Linked DNA regions of Roseimaritima multifibrata. The protein of the gene in region 1 interacts with the protein of each later gene in a pairwise test. Links are inferred from orthologs where the notes say so. Each region holds a gene or a part of one and is shown on either strand. Other genes may lie near its edges.

What was found.
Region 2: the proteins of FF011L_RS00410 (region 1) and gyrA interact in binary tests that used the Escherichia coli proteins (3 or more experiments, as listed by UniProt). The link is inferred for Roseimaritima multifibrata from one-to-one orthologs.

What each region holds. Positions count from the first base shown.
Region 1 is NZ_CP036262.1:81,024-88,489, reverse strand. Bases 597-3,705 are described here. They hold FF011L_RS00410 (DNA gyrase subunit B), read right to left. Parts: upstream 3,384-3,705; coding sequence 810-3,383; downstream 597-809. Other genes in these bases: FF011L_RS00405 (hypothetical protein), read left to right, coding at 3,676-3,705; FF011L_RS00415 (prolipoprotein diacylglyceryl transferase), read right to left, coding at 597-650. In the rest of the region: more of FF011L_RS00415, read right to left, coding at 1-596; more of FF011L_RS00405, read left to right, coding at 3,706-4,008; FF011L_RS00400 (hypothetical protein), read left to right, coding at 4,091-4,429; carA (glutamine-hydrolyzing carbamoyl-phosphate synthase small subunit), read left to right, coding at 4,750-5,904; FF011L_RS00385 (DUF1559 domain-containing protein), read left to right, coding at 6,907-7,466. UniProt on the Escherichia coli protein: DNA gyrase negatively supercoils closed circular double-stranded DNA in an ATP-dependent manner to maintain chromosomes in an underwound state.
Region 2 is NZ_CP036262.1:4,646,518-4,654,186, reverse strand. The notes cover bases 2,941-6,252. They hold gyrA (DNA gyrase subunit A), read left to right. Parts: upstream 2,941-3,274; coding sequence 3,275-6,052; downstream 6,053-6,252. Outside these bases: imidazoleglycerol-phosphate dehydratase HisB, read right to left, coding at 1-161; hisC (histidinol-phosphate transaminase), read right to left, coding at 173-1,243; FF011L_RS16830 (class I SAM-dependent methyltransferase), read right to left, coding at 1,296-2,027; FF011L_RS16825 (polyphosphate kinase 2 family protein), read right to left, coding at 2,073-2,909; peptide-methionine (S)-S-oxide reductase MsrA, read right to left, coding at 6,479-7,150; FF011L_RS16810 (NAD(P)/FAD-dependent oxidoreductase), read right to left, coding at 7,273-7,669. UniProt on the Escherichia coli protein: A type II topoisomerase that negatively supercoils closed circular double-stranded (ds) DNA in an ATP-dependent manner to maintain chromosomes in an underwound state.

The sequences.
Region 1 (7,466 bases):
AGCAGGCAGCCAATCCGGCCGAAAAAGATCCCCAGAAAGAGGCAAGGGATTACGACGTCGCCAAGTCGAAGCAGAGGGATCTTGTTTCGATAACAGTAGATCGCGGCTCCCAGAAAACCGCCCATGATCGAACCGTAAACGACCAGACCACCCCCAGTAAAATCAAGCAGGTTGCGGAAGGTTTCGCCCCACGTCGGAGCTTCGAACTGATCGTAATACTCAACGACATAAAACAACCGCGCTCCGGCAATCCCCAGAACCAGCACCCATGGCGCCAATCCGAAAATGGCCTCCGAGGTCAATCCGCGGCGGGGCGCCCGGTAAACCGCCAAAGCGATCGCCGACGCGACCCCCAATAACATCATGGCGCCATACCCACGGATGGCGATTCCGATCGGAGGCCCCGGCTGACCGGCGACAAGTGAATGCCCACGAATTTCGATACTGGGCAATACAAAGACGATCGCTACAGCGACCATGCCCCAAAACCATCCACTTTGCTTTAGCTCATCCGCAATCGAGCCACCACTTCGTTGCACGACCAACAAATAGATGCCAGCAACGATCAGCAGCAGCAATAACGCCCAACCGACTCCGAAAACGGGAATCCCACCCACTTCATGGGGAATAAAAAAGAGGGTCCGGAGCATAAGACGCGTTGGGATTGGGGAAGGGTCACCTGCAAAACAGTTCAGTGACCATCTAGAAATGAACAACCGATGTCGCGGGGCGACACAAAACGCCCCGCGTCGAGCAACCGGAAGGATTCAGGACGTGCAATTAATAATCTGCAGAAGCCTCCTTATCGACTAAACGTCCAGATTCTTCACATCCAGTGCATGCCGTTCGATGAATTCGCGTCTTGGTTCGACTTTGTCCCCCATCAGCAGGCGGAACATTTCGTCCGCCGCTCCGGCATCGGACAGATTGACTTGTACCAAAGTGCGATTGGCCGGATCCAGAGTCGTTTCGCGAAGCTCTTCGGCATTCATTTCACCCAGCCCTTTAAAGCGGGTCACAGCCAGCCCTTTTTCACCTGCTGCCCGAACCTGCGGAAGCAATTCACGCAGATCTTGCAGCGGCCGACGGGTATCTTCCCCTCGCAATAATTCAAATCGCGGAGCGGTACTACCAGTCCGTTCCTGCGGGATCAAATCGTCGATGCTGATGCCCAGCTGCTGGAGATCCTTCAGGGCGGTGTTGATGGTCCGGACTTCGTGCAATTCGATCAAATTGACCGAAGGCCCCGTAGCTTCTTGTTCGGCGGTCAAATCGATCGCTTCGGGTTCCTCCCCCGGTTCCGGTTTTTCTTTTTCGCTATCCAGAACGAGGTTGTTTGCATTCAAATATTCGTCAACCTGTTCGACCCCGTGGAACCAATGGTCATCCACTCCGACAAACAGGTGCAGCGGAGGCAAACGATTCGTTTGCGGGTCCAACCGTAAGGCGTGAGCCTTCAGGCTGATACCGCGGCGTTCCATGGCGATGATGGCATCTTCGATGCCGGCCAGGGTATGACACATTTTCCGCATTTCTTCGCCTTCGATACGCCGTCCATCTTCGGCTTCGAAGGTACTATCGGCCAAACCACGTTCCAGCAATTGAGACTTCATTTCCTCTTCGGTTTGAACGTAATACCGTTCCTTACCCTTAGAGACGCGGAACAACGGTGGCTTGGCGACGTAGACGTGTCCACCGGCGACCAGCTGAAACATCTGTCGATAGAAGAAACAAAGCAGCAAGGTGCGGATGTGGCTACCATCCACGTCCGCGTCCGTCATCACAATGATTTTGTTGTAACGTCGTTTGGACAGATCCTGATCGGCTCCGATGCCCGTGCCAAAGGCCTGGATCATCGATTTGACTTCCTCGTTGGCCAAGACCTTATCTTCGCGGCTTTTGTAAGCGTTGATGATCTTACCGCGAAGCGGAAGGATCGCTTGATAGTTACGCATCCGTCCTCCCTCGGCCGACCCACCGGCCGAATCACCTTCGACCAGGTAGATTTCGCACTCTTCCATTTTCTTACTAATGCAATCGCGAAGTTTCCCTGGCAAGCCGCCGCCGCCGAGAACATCCTTACGCTTGCGAAGCATGTCTTTGGCTTTACGAGCCGCTTCACGTGCTTCCGCGGCCAGCAACCCTTTGCGGACGATCGCTTTGGCGGCCTTGGGGTTCTCTTCCATGAACTTGGTTAACTGTTCACCGACCCCACCATTCACGATCCCTTCCACATCGTTATTGCCTAACTTGGTTTTCGTCTGGCCTTCAAACTGTGGATGGGGGACTCGAGTACTGATGACCGCGGTCAAACCTTCGCGAAAGTCATCCCCGGACGGCGTGGTCGCCTTAAACAAGCCTTCTTTGCGACCATAGTTATTCAGCGTTCGCGTCAGCGCTGAACGGAAACCCGAAACGTGGGTCCCGCCTTCGATCGTGTGAATGTTGTTAACGTACGACTGAACCGTTTCGGTGTAATCGGTGTTGTACTGCAGGGCGATTTCGAACTCGACGCCGTCGCGTTCGCCTTCGATGTGGATCACATCGGAGTGCAATACGTCGCTGGCTCGGTTCAGATGTTCAACGAATTCGATGATCCCGCGTTCGTACTTAAAATCACCCGATTCACCGTTTCGTTCATCCAAAAAGCGGATTCGGACGCCCGAATTCAAGAAGGCCAATTCTTGCAAACGCTTGTAAAGGACGTCGTAGGAGTACTTGGTCGTACTGAAGATCTCGCTATCGGCTTTGAAAGTGGTTTTGGTCCCTTTCTTTTTGGTTGCGCGTCCTTTGGTGACGGCCCCCTGAGGGATCCCACGTTCATACTGTTGCGTCCATGTCCAACCATCGCGACTCACTTCGACTTCACACCACTGCGACAGAAAATTGACCACGGTCACCCCGACCCCGTGCAGTCCGCCGGAGGTCTGATAGGCCCCTTTTTGGAACTTGCCGCCAAACTTCAGGACGGTCATGACACCCTCTAGGGTCGTCACTTCCCGGTCCATTTCTTCGGACAGCTGATCATGCCTTGTGACCGGGATGCCTCGACCGTCGTCTTCGACGGTGACCGAGCCATCGGTATGGACCGTCACCGTGACGGCGGAGGCGAATTCGGCCATCGCCTCATCGATTGAATTGTCGACCACCTCGTATACCAGGTGATGCAGACCGCGGCCCGTCGTATCGCCGATGTACATTCCGGGGCGTTCACGAACGTGCTCCAAGTCCGACAGATGCTGTAAATCCTTTGACGTGTATTCTGAATTTGCAGCAATTCTGTTGGAATGAGGATTGGCACCCGCCTCCTCCAATTGAGTTTCGTCACTACCAATGGGGTCGGAATCAGGAGTCGTGGAATCGCTCGAAGGGACGTCGCTCATACTGTTTATGATGACCTGAAAAGGCGGCATAATTGGGGTATCAATTTCGACCCCTATGATACCATTTCCGGGCCTTTCATGCGATGCCTATCCATCACAGACGAAATCCCCCTAAGTTCATAAATCACAATCACTTAGACAGCATCTCGTCGACGCCACACCGGAGCCCTTTAAGCGGAGTTCGCTTTTTGACAAAAGGGGGGCCATTTTCTCACAGAGGTACCGTTAACCGTAAGCTACCGTTGAGGAACGGCCGTTAATAGCAATTCTCCTTCTATCCCACCGATATTCCATGACGTGTGCGGAACTTGCCGAGCGAATCGACCGTCTTCAGCCGGGACTCTCGGCCACAGACGTGGCTCGACTGTGCCTCTTGATTCTCAACCAGGCCTCCAGCCCGTTGGAATTGAGCGATGATGACGCGCTAAAACGGTACTGGCAGAGGGCATCCTTTAAATTGGACGCCGCGACCGACCAAATGACCGCGATGGCAAACGAACTCGATACGCTGTGTGGAGAAGGTTCGGTCCGTTTCGACCCCGAACAGATCTGGACGCTTCTACGAGCCGCGAAAGTTCACGGGCAGATGCTGGAACTGTACAGCGGTGAACCCGCGATCATCTAGCGAAAATTTCATTGCCAGCCCTTCGTCGAGTAATTAGAGTCGAAGAGTTGCCCGCTTCTCACTGCCTGGAGCCTCACTAGCCGTGCTGTACACCATTCTCTGGCTGGTCTTTATTCTTACGACCATCCTCGCCGTACCGATTGCCTTGGTTGTCGACAAGCAACGAGCTAAAAAAGCCCAGCGCGATGCTGCCATGGCAGCCGGCGAAGACCCCCTCTCTGACGACGAAGCCGTGCTCGAAGAAGGCGAAGTTGAAGAGGGCGAGGTCGAAATCGCAGAAGAGATGGATGCTTCGCTGGAAGAAGTAGAAGAAGCCGATTCCTTTGGCGATGGCGAGGCATTCGCCGATGATGCGTTCGGCGACGGCGAGCCCTTTGGCGATGCCGATGCGTTTGACGACGCCTTTCCCAAAGACCAATAACCCCGCCTAAACCAATAGCCCCGTCTAAACCGGGCTAAATCGACAAGCGGCCGCACTCCGGTTTGCTCTCGATCGGTCAACGACGAAGGGCAGGGGAATGCTTGATTGCCTCTAGAGTCAGGCAAACGGATGAAAAACCGTGCAAATACCTGCACAGGTACCGGGAATGCCTCGTTTTTGTCGACCGATGGCGTGTTTGAGATACCTGCGGTCCTTGTCGAAACATCACTTTCGGTCTAGCCTATTTTTACATGTGGCAAAGCGTTTCCGCACAGCCGGAACCATCCTTTCACCGCGACATTTAACAGGCCGACTGAACCGTGCACGCTCAAAACGATCTCAACGGAGCTCCTCTCGCCAAACTGGCCCTTGAAGACGGATCCATTTACTCCGGCAAAGCAACTGGAGCATTAGGTGAAGTCACTGGCGAGGTTGTGTTCAACACCGCCATGACCGGTTACCAGGAAATCCTGACAGACCCCAGTTACTGTGGGCAAATTGTCACGATGACCTACCCTGAAATTGGAAATTACGGGGTCAACGAAGCCGATGTTGAACATCGGAAACCCGCCCTTTCCGGTTTTGTTGTGCGCGAAAGCAGCCGCATCGACAGTAACTTCCGCAGCGAGGGCGGGCTGTCGGACTACCTGCGAAAACACAACGTCGTCGCGATCGCCGGTGTCGACACCCGAGCCTTGGTCCGTCGCATCCGAGAAACCGGAGCGATGCGAGGCGTCCTCTCCACAACCGATCTGGACGATGCCAGCTTGGTCGCCAAGGCAAAGGCCAGCCTAGGGTTGGTCGGACGAGACCTGGTCCGCGAAGTCATGCCGGCTCAGCAATCGAAATGGGAACACGGCCTGGATGAATGGACTCAGGTTGGAGCCTCCGCAGCCGCGGGCAATCAACCTCACGTCGTCTGCCTCGATTTTGGCATGAAGTGGAATATTCCACGACATTTCCACGCTCGCGGCAACCGCGTCACAATCCTCCCCGGCACAACCAGCACCGAGGAAATTCTCGCAACTCAACCGGATGGCGTCTTCCTTTCCAATGGACCGGGTGACCCCGAACCGCTTGAATACGCACACAAAACGATCAGCGAACTGCTTCCGCAAGTTCCCGTATTCGGAATTTGCCTGGGACACCAATTGCTGGCCCTGGCCTGTGGTGCCAAAACTTTCAAATTGAAGTTCGGACACCGTGGAGTCAACCAGCCGGTTCAAGACCTGGAGACCAGCAAAGTCGAAATCACGACTCAAAACCATGGTTTTGCCGTCGACGAAGACTCCCTTCCCAGCTGCCTCGAAATCACTCACCGAAACCTAAACGACAACACCATCGCAGGTTTGCGTCACAAGGAATCGGGAGCGTTCAGCGTCCAGTACCACCCGGAAGCCGCCTCGGGACCTCACGATAGCCATTACTTGTTTGAAAAATTCCAAGCAATGCTCGCCGGTGCAGTGAAGGGTTGATTGGAGGTGGGCAGTGGAAGCGGGAGTGAAGGAGGTGGGAGTGAAGGAGGTGGGAGTGAAGGAGGTGGGAGTGAAGGAGGTGGGAGTGAAGGAGACTCTTCGCTTGCCGTAGGCTGTCGCTTTGGGCCTCAGCCTGGATTGGCAGGATGGCCTTTGATTAACAATCCCCCCTCGCTTTTTTTGATTTCCGGGTCAGGCCTCGTCTAACGATGCCGCCGGGAACGACCCGGACAGTGCGTGCATATCACGAACTGTTGATGCGGTCGTCTCTAAAACGAATGGCTTGGATGCCTCATCAGCCATTCTGACTTCTAGGGCGGACAGCTCAGATAGTCCCATAGCCCAAATTGCTCCGTGGGCTTGGCTGCGCCCCGACATCCAGGCTGAGGTTCCGTGAACCGTGCTGAAAACAGCTTGAGAGCCAGTCGTTTGGCGATAGCCCGCGATCTTTTATGCGTTTACGGGAAACCGCGGACCAGCGTCCGGAGGGCAAATAAACGCTCCCAGCCCACGCCGAATCGGCGGACAAATAGCTGCAAGCTCACTCCAATAATCCACCGGGCTCGTTCGCATGGATGTACCTCGACAACCGGGCTGAGGTTCCGCTAGTCGCCTTGCAAAACATTGGAAAACCGGCCATTTGTGTGATCGACAACGGTTCTGCCTGCGGTTCCAGGAGGCCGCGGATAAGCGAATCGGGTAGCTCGGCCGGCATCGTATCGCTCCGGAACAACGGCCACCCAGACAGCGAAAAATTGCCACCGAACCATTGCACCGGAAAAACCAATCCAACCAAAAGAGGGATTGCACAGAAATCCGACCTGTGCTTTTCTGGAACCTAAGTGACTTGAAGCAACCTAAACAGGCATTCTAACGAATGCTAGGGAAACCTAGGCTCCCCTGAAAGCCTTTCCGAGGCGTCTGTTTAGGAGGAAAGATACCAGTCCCTTGCTTCATTGGTCTCCACATCGATTCTTTTCTTTATACGCGATGAGGTTCACTATGTTTGGTTCTATTCAGAGCAGCGAACGGCGATCTACGCAGCGTGGTTTTACCCTGGTCGAGCTGCTGGTCGTGATTGCGATCATCGGAGTACTGGTCGGTCTCTTGCTGCCGGCAGTGCAAGCAGCACGCGAAGCGGCCCGTCGAATGCAGTGCAGCAACAATCTGAAACAGATTGGCTTGGCCGTTCACAACTACCACGACACATTCCAAAAATTCCCTGGGAACGTTTGCTCGCCTGAGGGAACGACCAATATGGGCGCATCATGGATGGTGATGATCCTGCCATTCCTCGAGCAGAACGCGGCCTACGACCAGATGGTGTTTATCGACTCGGACTTCAGCGATCGCCAAGGCCCCAACCGCAACTGGGAAGTGATGTCTCAGCTACGCGTCGACGCTTTCTGGTGTCCGTCCAGTCCGCTGGAACGCTTCCGCTCTCATACCGCCACCGCGGGAACGACCGGACTGGGAGCACCATCAAACTACGATATCCAGATCCCCGAATATGTCGCCAATATCGGGTACTACTATGAACCTGGAACGGGACTCACCCCAGG
Region 2 (7,669 bases), 4.6 Mb from region 1 along the record:
ACCGTTAGATCGATTAAAGCATGTTTGGCGAACAGGTCCAGCATGTGGTCCAAGAAACCAATGCCGGTTTTGCGCTCGCCTGCTCCGGAACCGTCCAGATCAATCGATAGACGGATTTGAGTTTCGCCGGTCTGGCGATCGATAGTCGTTTTTCGAGACATTTCTATTGGGCCTACATCTGTGCTAAGAGCATCAAGCAAGCATCGACTTGATCATCGGTGCCTACACTTATACGTAATCCATCTCCCCACTCAGGGAAATCCATGTATCGCACGAGGATTTGACTCTTTTTCAGTTGCTCGTACATCTCTTTGTGCGATTTATGCGGGTGCTGACACCAGACAAAGTTCGCTTGTGACGGAGTTACCTTGAACCCGATTTCAGTCAGCTTTTGCTCCATGCGACGTCGGGTCGCTTTGATCTTTTGCACATTATCTGCCAGCCATTCGCTGCTGCCGACGGCGGCCGTTGCAGCTGCGATGGAGAGTGCATCGCAGTTATAGCTGTCCTTGATTTTGCCAAGCTCGGCAATTCGGTGTGGCTGGGCAATCACAAACCCAAACCGCAAACCGGCGAGCGCGTAGGATTTGCTAAGCGTCCGCGTGATGAAGATGTTCTCGTTTTGCTCGACCAGTTTAAGGCAGTTGGTCTCGGCAAAATCGGCGTAGGCTTCGTCGACAACCAATGGGCAGGGAAGCCGCTCGGCAATCTCTAGAACTTCGTCTGGTGTCAGAACCGTACCGCTTGGGCTGTTGGGGTTCGGCAGGAAAGCTAGACGCAGTTTTTGTTCTCCGTCGCTGCTCGCTTCGCCAAAAGCGGCTGGCAATTTCCAGTCCTTGTCGAATTCGGTTTGCTCCCAGTCGGCGCCTTGGATATCGGCCAGAGTTCGATACAGAATGTAGCTGGGATAAGGCAGACGGAGGCGTTCGCCTTCACCCACCATCGCGCGGACCAAGATCGTCAAGATTTCATCGCTTCCGTTTCCAGCCAGGATCCAGTCGGGACCGGGAAGCCCCAGCGTTTCGGCCGCTTGCCGGCGGAAAGAGGACGCTGTGGGATCGGGGTACCGTTGCAGGCCAGCCTGAGCTGCCGAAATGATTGCCGCAGTGACCGCCGGAGGCGCTGGATACGGATTCTCGTTGGTGTTTAATTTTATAAACTTGCCACCCTGCGGTTGTTCACCGGGGACATAGGGGTGCATCTTGGCCAGGGTAGCACGAAATGGATTGGATTTTACGGACATTCGTAGAACAGCTATTTCAGGATGAAGCGAATCGCAAGCGGGAGAGGAACCGTCAATTTTGCGGAGCGGTACGTTTGGGAAAGGCTGCCGGATGACCGTACCAGTTGAGGATCTCTGGCGTCCGGCTTGCTAGTAAGACGGCCTTTGCGTGGAGATGTTCAGGCCCATGAGTGTAATCCCATTCGGTCCGCTCTTCGTATCGCAGGACATGCAGCCCTTCGGTTTCCACGGCCCACTGCAGTAATTGATTGGGGGCGAAATGGTTGATCACGTGGACCGCGGTTTCGCTGACCGGTTCGGTCCGCTGTGGGCCTCGTCCGGTTGGGGAACCGGGGTCGTCGGTCGTATGGACTTCGACATACAACGCACCCGTATCCACTAGCGACTGAATCATATGCTCCCAAAGCTCTTTTGCAGCCTGTAGGGGAATATGGTCTAGAACCGTCGTGGCTGCGATAAAACCGTATGTCGCCGGAGCTAACTGCAATTCCCGAACATCCAGCGCCAGTGTGTCGATCCACTTGGAAAGGTGCTCTTCTTTGGCGCGCTGTTCGATCCGCTGCAACCCGGTTTCCGAGCGGTCGACCGCGGTCACGTGCAATCCGCATCGTGCCATTTCAAGGGTGTCCCGTCCTGCCCCGGCCCCTAGATCGATGGCTTTGCCCTGGGGGCGGCATTGTTCCAGGAAAGAGGCTAATTCAGGCGACGGAGTTCGCCCATACGCGGGGGATTCGCGTTGATAGGCTTCTTGAAAAGGATCGCTAGGGGGGGGCAAGGAAGCCACGCATCGAACCTGGGTATTAAGAGAGGGAGGGGGGAACCGATCGTTTTATTCGCCAGCGGCTTGCTCGTACAGCCGACGGATTTCCGTCAGGTCGACATCGATCGGTGGCATGCTGGGGTCCATGTCGCGCATCGTATCGCGGACGATCGCCGCCACAGCCGCATTGCGGTACCATTTTCGATCGGATGGGATCACGAACCAAGGGGCATGCTTTTTATTGCATTTGTCAAAAACGTCTTCGTAGGCTTTGCGGTAGTCAGGCCATCTTTTCCGAGCTTCATAATCGCCCGGGTTTAGTTTCCAGTGCTTTTCCGGAAGGTCCAACCTTTCTTTAAAACGTTCCAGTTGTTCTTCCGGGCTGATGTGTAAATAGAACTTTAGGATTCGAGTTCCGCGGTGAGCGAGCAACGCTTCGAATTGATTGATCATCTCGTAACGCTGGGACCAGAGCTCTTTCGGAACCAGATCTTCGACGCGGACCACCAGGACGTCTTCATAGTGCGAACGATTAAAAATGGAGATCATTCCGGTGGCGGGCGTTGCCCGGTGGATCCTCCATAAAAAATCATGCGAGCGTTCGATCGCGGTGGGGACTTTAAATGGATACGTGCGGCAGCCTTGCGGATTCATCTGTCCCAGGACTTTGCGGATCAGGCCGTCTTTGCCTGCCGCGTCGGGAGCTTGCAAGACGATCAATAACGATTGTTTTCCCTCGACAAACAGACGGTACTGCAAATTGCGAAGCTCTTCGATGGCGTGACTGGTAAATAAGGTTCCCTCTTCCTTGTCGCGAAAAGGGCCCATCACCTTGCTGTCGATCGCTTCCAATTGGACGCGTTTTTTGGTGGAGACAATATGCTGATTGACGAAATCAAAATCCATGCGGGAGCTCAATAGGCGACGAGGAAAAGGAAGCAGACGACGTTTGGCGGGTGCTGTGGGGGAAACGGTGGCCGTGCATTATAGAGTCGCCTCAAGACGGAAAAAGCGAAATCCGCAGCGGTCGCGGAAGGCACGCTGCGACTCGCTTGAAAATGATGTCGTAAGGTATTGTAAGTCAAGGGGTTATGGATTCGTTTAGGGGCTTGTGGGCCGTTGTGAACAAGCCCTTTTTGCGGTAGAATTAGCCGCTTGAGAAAGGGGGTCATGCTCGCCCTCTGACCGCCAGAATGGCTTCAACTAATAAGGACAGTTATTTGTCTACCGACGGCAACGATCCCGAGAACGGAAACGGCGAAGAAGAGGGGATGGCCCCGAAACTAGATCTCCAACATGGCTTTGGGGAAAGCGGTCAAGGCGGAGCCGGTGCGCTTCGAATGATCGACCTGCCGATTGAAGATGAACTTCGCGAAAGCTACCTGACGTACGCGATGAGCGTCATCGTCAGTCGAGCCTTGCCGGATGTTCGTGACGGTCTGAAGCCAAGTCAGCGGCGAATCCTGGTCGCCATGAATGACTTGAATCTGGGCCCCGGATCCAAGCGTGTTAAATGCGCCAAAATTTCTGGTGATACGTCGGGTAACTATCACCCGCACGGTGAAAGCGTGATCTATCCGACTTTGGTCCGGATGGCTCAGGAGTGGAACCTGCGGAGCATGCTGATCGACAAGCAGGGGAACTTCGGTTCGATTGCCGGTCTGCCTCCGGCGGCTATGCGATATACCGAAGCAAGGATGTCCGCTGTCGCCGCTCAGATGCTGGATGACCTGAAATTCGATACGGTCGACTACATTCCGACTTACGACGAAGTTCGCACGGAACCAACCGTGCTGCCCAGTCGGTTTCCGAACCTGCTGGTTAACGGATCGGGTGGTATCGCCGTTGGGATGGCAACCAGTATCCCGCCGCATAATCCGGGCGAGGTCTGCGAAGCGTTGATCCGGTTGATCGACAATCCGGACATGACGATCGCCGAAATCATGACCGTCATGCCCGGCCCCGATTTCCCGACCGGCGGGATCATCTGTGGTCGCTCCGGTATCATCCGCGGCTACACCACCGGTCGAAGCACGATCCAGGTTCGGGCTCGTTGCAAGATCGAGGAAATGAAGGGGAACCGGTTCCGCATTGTGGTTTCGGAAATCCCGTACCAGCAAGCTCGTGACCGAGTGATTGAAAAGATCGCGGCACTGGTTAACGATGATCGAATCAAAGGGATTTCGGCGATTCGCGACGAAAGCGATCTGAAAGAACCGGTTCGGTTGGTCATCGAATTGAAACGGGATGCCGATCCAGATGTCGTTCTCAATCAGCTGTATCAGTTCTCGCCACTACAAGATTCGTTCTCGGTCATCTTGTTGGCTTTGGTCGACGGAAAGCCAAGAGAGCTAACCGTCAAAGAAATGTTGCAGGAATTCCTGCGGCATCGTTTGGTGGTCATTCGCCGCCGTACTCAGTTCTTGCTGAATCGGGCTCGACGCCGAAAACATACGGTCGAAGGCCTGTTGTTGGCGTTGGCCAACATCGACGAAATCATCAAAACCATTCGAACAAGCCGTACCCAGCCGGAAGCAAAAAAACGGCTGATGCAGATCGAATGCCCGGCCGCTCTGATGCAGCGAGCCATCGGCGATAAGGGGTTTGAGCAGTTTGTCGAGGAGCGTGGTGCAGCCGATTCGTACACGCTGACAAGTGTTCAAACCGATGCGATCCTGCGGATGACGCTGGGGCAATTGGTCAACCTGGAACAAGAGAAACTTGGCGGCGAACATGCTCAGCTGTTGGAAGAGATCCTGGAATACCTGGATATCTTGGGCAGCCAAGAACGTATCTATGGAATCATCAAGGACGACTTGATCGAAATGCAGCGTCGGTTTGGTGATAAACGCCGTACCGAAATTAGCACCGAAGAACTCGGTAATATCGATCTTGAAGATCTGATCACCGAAGAAACGATGGTCGTTTCCATCAGTCACCGCGGCTATATCAAGCGGACCCCCGCCACCACCTATCGAGCTCAGCGCCGAGGCGGAAAAGGACTCAAGGGGGCCAAGACCGAAGACGAAGATCCGATCGAACATCTGTTTGTCGCCAGTACCCACGCCTACCTGTTGTTCTTTACGACCACCGGGAAGGTTCGCTGGCAGAAGGTCTATGACCTGCCACAGTTGTCTCGTGAAAGCCGCGGCCGAGCGATCGTCAATCTGTTGAATCTGGAAGAGAACGAGCAGATCGCGGAATGCTTGGCGATCCGCGATTTCGATCAGCCCGGCCACTTCATCATGATGGCCACCCGCGAAGGGTTGGTTAAAAAGACCAGCTTGGAAAGCTACAGCCGTCCGAAACGTGGCGGGATTATCGCGATTAAGCTGCGTGAAGATGACAGTTTGGTCGACGCAGCCGTTGTCGGTCCCGAAACCGAAGTGGTGTTGGTCACCAAGTCGGGGATGGCGATCCGCTTCGCAGAAAGTGATGCTCGATCGATGGGGCGAAATACCTCCGGCGTGAAGGGCATCAATCTAGGCAAGGATGACGAAATCGTCGGAATGGTCGTCGCCGATCCCGATGCAACGTTGCTGACCGTCTGCGAGAAAGGTTACGGCAAACGGACGCCGTTTGGACCAAACGCCGCTGCGGATAGCGATGAAGAAAACGAAGAAGAAACCTCTGGATCGGCTCGCTATCGCACCCAACGCCGTGGTGGCAAAGGGTTGCGAGACATTCGCACCAGCGAGCGGAACGGGAATGTTGTCGATATCGTGCGGGTCACCGACGATGACGAGATTCTGATGATGACTGCCAAAGGCAAGATTCAGCGGGTCGCCGCTCGTGAAATCAGTGTGATCGGTCGAAACACTCAAGGGGTTCGGATCATGAACCTCGGCGACGATGACACCCTGATCGCCGTCGTTCGAGTCCCGGCAGAAGAGAAGGAAGAAGAAGGAGCCACACCTGAAGGTGTAACGCCGGAAGGGACTGCTTCGGAAACGGGCGATGTTAAAGCTGCCGATTCCGACGCTGCGACCGAGCAAGCTCCCGCTCCGGAAGATTCGCCAGAGGATGATTCGGAATCGACCGAAGAGTAAAACCAGTAAGCTGCAATGCGGGGCCCTCACCCGGGCTCCGCAAGCTTTCTACTTTCATAGCGGAACGGCGCGAGCCGTCCGGCTCTCGTCCTGCCAATCCCACGTATGTACCGGTCGGTTCGCGCCGTTCCGCGAGGCAAACATCTCGCCCCAAATACTTTCTTAGCGAAACGACAAAAGCCCAATGCCATCTACTTTGGCTGTCTAGGGGCGCATTTCCTGGCGGATCGAAGCAAGCTGACCGGCAAATTTATGGTCTGTTCAATGCGCTTGCCGGACGGCTCGCGCCGTTCCGCTAACAATGTAGATGGCATTGGACGCAAGCCGTCCGGCAGTCGGCTTAGAAATCCCGCGTGTTCCCCGGTCGGTTCGTGCCGATCCGCGAGGAATTTCGGCGGGCACATCTCGCTCTGCGGATGATAGTCCCTACCGGCTGCCAATTCCTTCGGTTCGAACCTGGTCTTTGAACAGGTTGTCGAATTTTCGAATTTTGGGAGCGACGGTTGATTGGCAGTAGGCTTGATACGGGTTTTTGCGGAAGTAGTCCTGATGATATTCTTCCGCCAAATGAAATTGCCCGACGGGCGTGACTTCCGTGACAATCGGTCTGCGGAACTTTGGCGATTTGTTTAGTTTCGCGATCACTTTTTCCGCTTCGGCTTTTTGTGCTTCGTCGTGATAAAAGATTGCGCTGCGGTACTGCGGCCCTTTATCGACACCTTGCTGGTTCAAGGTCATCGGGTTGTGGATCTGAAAAAAGACATCCAGTAGTTGTCGGTAAGAGACAACATTGGGGTCGTAGAAAATCTGGATCGCCTCGGCATGTTTGGTCCTCTTGGAAAGGACCATCTGGTAGTTCGGGTTCGTCACGTCAGGGTCTCCGGTATAGCCGGAAACGACATCGTTGACTCCCTTCATTCGCTCGAACACAGCTTCGGTGCACCAGAAACATCCACCGGCCAGTGTCGCCACTTCTTCTCCTTCGCGAGGCATCAGGCCAGAGGTTTTTTGAGCGTGCCCGCTGGGGGCAGCCACAAATCCTCCGAGCACGAGTCCCAGGAAGATCGCCAGTGATTTTCTTGATTCTCGTGTCAACACTTGATTCTCCAGGCGAAGGATAAAGTCGTCGTTTCCGGGGCGGGAGGACCATAAAACGAGGGCCTGCAGAAAAGCAGGCCCTCTTAGCAATGTTCAAAAAGGAGCTCAGCCCACCTGCTAGTTTACAGCAAGTTGCGGTCGGCTAGCAATCTTTCAGCGTCCAGAGCGGCCATGCAGCCGGTTCCTGCGGACGTAATTGCCTGGCGATAGTAGTCGTCGGCAACATCACCTGCCGCAAAGACACCTTCGACGCTGGTCGCGGTGCGGAAGGATTGGGTCCAGCGAATGTAGCCTTTGTCCGTCAATTCGACCTGATCGCCCAGGAAGCTGGTGTTTGGGGTGTGCCCGATGGCTAGGAATAGGCCACCTGCTTCGACGGTATTTTCCTTGTTTTCCACATTTTGGCGAAGCCGGATCGCGCTAACGCCTTGGGAGTCGTCGCCCAGCACTTCTTCGACTTCGTGGTTCCAAAGGACTTCGATTTTCTCAGTGCTTTCCAAGCGTTCCTGCATGATTTTG